One region of the Microbacterium sp. TW_SC_2 genome, then DNA from elsewhere that is predicted to be linked to it. Evidence: riboswitches for the same ligand, from Rfam matches in the RefSeq annotation. Region 1 holds a riboswitch; the other holds the start of a gene.

Region 1 (3,055 bases):
TTGCGGCCCGCGAGTTCGGGGGCCGCCTGCACCTCGCCCGCGTGCTCGGGGATGAGTCCGGCCAGCGTGAGCGCGAGCGTCGACTTGCCCGCGCCGTTGGGTCCGGTGATGACGGTCGCGTTCGCGCGGGGCACGTGCAGCGTGAGCCCGGTCTGCACCGCCGCGCCGGGTTCCCGCGCGATCGCGAGATCGGAGGCCGAGAGCACGTCGGATGCCGCCACCTGCTCCAGCACCGGCAGATCGATCTCGCGGTCGGGAACCCACACCCCGGCATCGGCGAGGGCGTCGCCGTGCTCGGCGAACACGCGCTCCGGGGCGCCGTCGGCGAGGAGTCCGCCGTCGGCGGCGAGCACGATCACGCGCGTCATGAGGTCGACCCAGATCGGAGTGCGGTGCTCGACGACGATCAGGGTCGCGCCGGTCGACGCGACGGCCCGTTCGACGCTCGCGCGCACCTCGCGCACCCCCTCCGGGTCGAGGTTCGCGGTCGGCTCGTCGAGCAGCAGCAGCCCTGGTCGCATCGCCAGGACCCCCGCGAGCACGAGACGCTGCTTCTGCCCACCCGAGAGGGCCTTCGTCGCGCGCTGCAGGGGGACGTCGAGGCCGACCGCATCCAGGGCCTCGGCGACGCGACCGGGGATCTCGGATGCCGCGACGCCGAGGTTCTCGCACCCGAACGCGACGTCATCACCGACCTTCGACAGCACGATCCCGGCATCCGGATCCTGCAGCACGAGGCCGACCTGCCCGCGCCGCGACTCGGGGGCCGCACCGTCGATGCGCAGCGAGCCCGAGCGGACGCCCTCGTCGTCATCCCCGAGCACGCCCGCCAGCCCCGCGAGGAGCGTCGACTTGCCGGCACCCGAGGCACCCAGCAGCAGGACCCGCTCGCCCGGCTCGATCGTGAACGTGACGTCGGCGACCGCCGGGCGCTTCCGTCCGGCGTACCGCCAGCCCCAGCCCGCAGCCTGCACGCGGGCCGGGGCGGCGACGGACACGCTCAGACCTCGCGCACGTGCTCTCGCCCGACGGCGAAGCGGTTGAGCGCCCCCGTCACCGCGAGGGCGCGCACGAGCAGCCACCCGACGACGCCGGCGAGGATCGCCCCGGAGATGACGACGCTGACCAGGTAGATCGTGTTGAACTCGAACGACTTCAGGATGTTGGGCGAACTGCCGTAGAACAGCTCGAACACCCAGGCGGCCACGGCCGCGCCGACGCCGGCGAGGGCGGCGACCGCGATCCCGAAGCGACGGTAGAAGAAGAGCGCGAAGATGATCTCGGCGCCCAGCCCCTGCACGATGCCGGAGAGGACGGTCGAGATCCCCCAGACGTTGCCGATCAGCATCGACACGATGGCGGCGACGAGCTCGACCACCAGTGCCGCACCGGGCTTGCGGATCACGAGCCCGCCCACCACGCCGCCGAGCAGCCAGATCCCGACGGCGATGCCGCCGAGTCCGGGGGTCAGCGCGTCGGCGGCACCGAACCAGGCGTAGCCGATCGTGTTCCACCCCCAGAAGACCAGGCCGATCGCGACGCCGAGCACGGCGGCCACGACGATGTCGACGACGCGCCAGCGCCAGAGCTGCGGATTGCCGAATCCCCGGTGCGTGGCGGAGACCGCCGGGTCCGTGGGGGATGTGGACGTGGATGTACTCATCGGAACTCCTCCCTGCGCTGGCATGACCCAGATCAGGTTCGACGGTCGAAGCGCGATTCGCTCCCTCTCAGCCCGGCTCGCCGGACTCCCGTGGTTGTACAGACGATCCTAGCGAGTCCCGTGCCCGCGCGTGTCGCGACGACGGTGGGCGGCGGCGGGGCGGGGGATTCGGTAACTTAGGCGAGTGACTGCTCCCGACTCTCCCGAGGCGCCCCCGGCGGATGCCGTCGAGGCGGCGGAGTCCGAGACCGCGGAGAACGAGGTCGTCGATCCCGAGGTCGTGCCCCCGGAGACCGCGGATCCGGTCACGCCCACGGAGCCGGTGGCGTCCGCATCCGAGACCACCCTGCGATGGGCCGATCCGACCGCCATCCTCACTGTGCCCGATGCCGAATGGGCCGACGAGAACGAGCCTGCCACGGCGCTGACGTGGGTCGACGTGGCCGCGGTCGGCGCGCACTCTCCGGTCGCCTCACTCGACCGCGTGGACGAGCGAGACGCCGCGGTGCCGCTCCTGCGCGAGGCGCGGCTGCGCCCCGTGATCGCGCGCCCGCCGATCCTGGTCCCCCTCAGCATCCTCGCGGGTCTCGTCGCCTCCTACTGCGGAACGGCGCTGCTGTGGCCGCTGCATGAGGTCAGCCCGACCGTCAGCGCGGTCGAGTTCGCGACCGTCCCCGCACCGGCGGCCACCATGACCTGGCCGGCGCAGGGCGCGGCGGGCGTGGGCATCGCCGGCATGGGCACCGTCGCGTCCACGACGGAGCCGATGAGTATCGCCAGCATCACCAAGGTCGTCAGCAGCCTGATGGTGCTCGATCGGATGCCGTTGTCCCTCGGCGAGCAGGGCCCGGAGTTCTCGTTCACCTTCCAGGACAGCCTCGACTATTGGTCGTACCGCCGCGCAGACCAGTCGGCACTCGACGTGCCCGTCGGCGGGGTGCTGACGGAGTACCAGATGCTGCAGGGGACGCTCCTCGGGTCGGCGAACAACTACATCGATCGACTCGTGTCCGACATCTGGGGGTCCGAACGGGAGTTCGCGCGCGCTGCCGAGGAGTACTTGAGCGCACGCGGACTCGAGGGCGTCACGATCATGTCTCCCTCGGGCTTCGACGAGCGCAACGTCGCGACGCCCGAGGCACTGGTCGCGCTCGGCGAGTACGCGATGAAGAACCCGGTGTTCGCCGAGATCGTGGGGACCCCCTCGGTCACGCTGCCCGGGGCCGGCACGGTGGAGAACACGAACGGCATGCTGGCCGACCCGGGCGTGGTCGGCATCAAGACCGGCACCCTCGTGGGGTGGAACCTGCTGACCGCGAAGGACATCACCGTCGGCGAGACCACCGTGCACCTGTACGCCGCCGTGCTCGATCAGCCGGATGACGAGCAGCG
Region 2 (3,055 bases), 840 kb from region 1:
GTCGCGCGGGGATCCGGTGCCGCGCACAGGGCGGACACCACGGCGAGGCCCGCGGCTCCCGCCTCATGCAGGCTCTCGGTGTCGTCGATGCCGACGCCCCCGATCGCGACGCATGGCAGCGGACTCGCGGCGGTGATCGCGCGGAAGCCCTCGACCCCGAGTGCCGGTGGATGGTCCGTCTTAGTGAGCGTCGGACGGATCACCCCGACCCCCAGATAGTCGACCGTGCCCGCGGGCAGTGTCTGCAGGGCCGCGAGGTGCGCCGGAGTGTTCGCGGTGAGGCCGATCAGGGCGTCCGCTCCCAGTTCCCGGCGCGCGCGGAGCACCGACGCATCGCCCTGGCCGAGATGGACGCCGTCGACCCGAGCCCCGCTCTCGCGTGCCGCGAGGGCCGCGTCGAGTCGATCGTCGACCACGAGCAGGGCCCGCCCGTCGATCACGCGGGACAGCGCGAGGAGCTGCGCCTCGACCTCCGCATCGGACGCGCCCTTGTCGCGCAGCTGGACGATGCGCACTCCCCCGTCCACCGCCTGTCGCACCGTCTCGACGACGCCGCGGTCACCGCACAGGTCGGGATCGGTGACCAGATAGAGCGAGAGGTCGGCGATCATCGTGCACTCAGCTCCACGCGTGCGGCGCCGGCGAGGTCGCCGGGCTGTACGGCGGCGAGCGCATCCAGCAGGGCGACCGCGAAGCTGCCGGGGCCGGACGACACGGCCGCGGCACGCTCGGCGGCGATCGTGTAGACGAGGGATGCCGCGGCGACCGCGTCGAGGGACGCCACCTCCGTGTCCCGCGCCGCGCCGAGGAACGCCGCCATGACCGCTCCCAGCGCGCAGCCTCCCCCGGTGACGAGGGTCAGCAGCGGGTCGCCGTTCGCGATGCGGATCACCCGCGTCCCGTCGGTGATCAGGTCGATCGGTCCCGAGACCGCGACCACGCTGCCGTGCCGTGCGGCGAGGAGAGCTGCGGCGTCCGCGGCGCTCTCGGTGCCGTCTGTGGCATCGACGCCCCGCCCGCCCCTGCTGAGACCGGCGAGCGCGAGGATCTCCGAGGCGTTGCCCCGGATCGCGGTCGGACGCAGCGCCGCGAGCGCCGCGGCGAGGGCCGTGCGGAGGGGAAGTGCACCGATCGCGACCGGATCGAGCACCCACGGTGTCCCCGCGGCATTCGCGCCCACGGCGGCCTCCACGCTCGCGGCACGCTGTTCCGGTGTGGGGGTGCCGAGGTTGAGCAGAACGCCCGATGCGACCCCGGCGAACATCTCGGCCTCACCCACGATGTCGACCATCGCGGGCGCGGCGCCGACCGCGAGCAGCACGTTCGCGGTGAAGCCCGTCACCACCGCATTCGTCAGGCAGTGCGTGAGAGGGGGCTTCTCCCGCACGCTGTGCAGCAGCGACGCGGCAGCCGCGACGACGGAATCGGACGATGGACGCAGACGATCGCTCATTGCGACATCCCTTCGCTAGTACGAACTAGATCAGGTTCGACGGGTCTGTTCTCAGCCGCGGTCGCGGCACCCCGTGTCACTCGGTCGCAGTCTAGCGAGAGGGCGGTCATCGGTTCGGCGACCCTCCGCTCGCGCGGCTCAGGGGTGCGCGGCGAGCAGGGCGAGCTCGTCCGCACGGGTCAGTCCCGCTCGTCGCTCGCGATCGATGCCCCGGCGACGTTCGTCCGCGACGACGCGGGCGATCGTCTCGCTCAGGGGCCGCAGCACCCCGCCGCTCTCCTGATACGCGGACTGCGAGCGCGTCATGAACCCCGTCATGTCCGCCGGCAGCCAGAGCGGGAGGGAGCGTTCACCCGCCCAGTACGCCACGCCGTGGTCGAGCAGCCACTGCTCGTCGGCTTCCACGATCTCGCCGGTGTGCCCGGAGGCCGCACGAACGGCCTCGAGGACGTCTGCGAGCGGATGACGGTGCCCGATCGCGTTCACCGCTCCGTGCATCGCGGCGAGGGAGGAGGACACCGCGTAGGCCGCGAGATCGTCGACGTCGATCACCTGGGTGCTCCGTCCCTCCCGCGGCGGGACGAGCACCGGACCGCTTCCCGCGCGGGCGAACGCGGCAGCCCAGTAGCCGAAGCGATCGCTCGGATCGCCGTCGCCGACGATCAAGCCGGGGCGGATGAGGAGCGCTCGATCCCCCAGCCGCCGCACCCGCTCTTCCCCTGCGGCCTTCTGGGCGCCGTAGTCGTACTCGTCTCCGGGCCGAGCGGGCGGGTGCGTGGGAGCGGATTCATCTGCTCCCACGGTGACGTCGTCGGAGTACACCGACATCGACGACACGTATGTCCAGCGCGCGGCCTCGGCACCCAGCGCCTCGAGCGCCGCACCGACGTGCTCGGCCTGCGAGGAGATGTCCACGACGTGATCCCACTCCCGGTGCACCTCGTCGTAGGCATCGGGCCGGTCGCGGTCGCCTTGCACCAGCACGGCCCCCTCGGGCACCGGACGAGCGCCGCGTGCGAGACAGGTCACCGCGGCACCCTGTTCGATCCACTGCCCGGCGATCCGCCCCGAAAGCCAGCCCGTCCCGCCGAGAATCAGCACATCCGTCATCAGGCAATGTCACCATGATCCCGATCGGGAGCCCAGCGCGTTCGCTGTCAGCGGTGCCCCGACGTGGTGAGGTCGTCGAGGCCGGCCAGGCGCGGCACGGTCCAGCGCGGGTCGGGCCGCCATCGCCGCCACTCCTCGTCGAACGCCCAGTGCCCGTCATGGAACGCGGCGATCGCGGCATCCGCGTGTCGCTCGATCCGCGCGGCCTGCTCCCGACTCAGCCGGCCCTGCTCGATCGCGGCGACGACCTCGTCCTCGTCCTTCAGATGCACGCCACCGTCGGCATCGATCTCGACGTCGAGGATGTGGTCGGAGGTGTACGTGTCGTGATCGGTGCGCAGGTGGGCGTTCTCGAGGTTCATATACCACCCGGCGAACTCCCAGTCGTCGCCGGCCGTCTCGCTCCAGAAGAGCCAGACCGACCATGCGGCTCCCGCGGGGGCGATGCGCAGGATGCCGTTCCCCCACCACTCCTCCACGATGCGCGTGCGC

The links. A riboswitch is a leader RNA that binds a small molecule or an ion and turns the genes downstream of it on or off. The one in region 1 is predicted to bind thiamine pyrophosphate.
Region 2: linked by a shared signal. The riboswitch ahead of thiM (hydroxyethylthiazole kinase) and the one ahead of ACWA14_RS14370 (ECF transporter S component) in region 1 are both predicted to bind thiamine pyrophosphate.

The regions. Positions count from the first base shown of each region.
Region 1 covers NZ_CM143952.1:2,957,907-2,960,961, forward strand. The annotation lists gene ACWA14_RS14365 (ABC transporter ATP-binding protein) at 1-1,004, opposite strand, end outside; gene ACWA14_RS14370 (ECF transporter S component) at 1,001-1,663, opposite strand; TPP riboswitch at 1,654-1,765, opposite strand; gene ACWA14_RS14375 (D-alanyl-D-alanine carboxypeptidase family protein) at 1,848-3,055, shown strand, end outside.
Region 2 covers NZ_CM143952.1:2,116,317-2,119,371, forward strand. The annotation lists gene ACWA14_RS10025 (bifunctional hydroxymethylpyrimidine kinase/phosphomethylpyrimidine kinase) at 1-611, opposite strand, end outside; gene thiM (hydroxyethylthiazole kinase) at 608-1,453, opposite strand; TPP riboswitch at 1,444-1,537, opposite strand; gene ACWA14_RS10035 (NAD-dependent epimerase/dehydratase family protein) at 1,592-2,563, opposite strand; gene ACWA14_RS10040 (DUF402 domain-containing protein) at 2,611-3,055, opposite strand, start outside.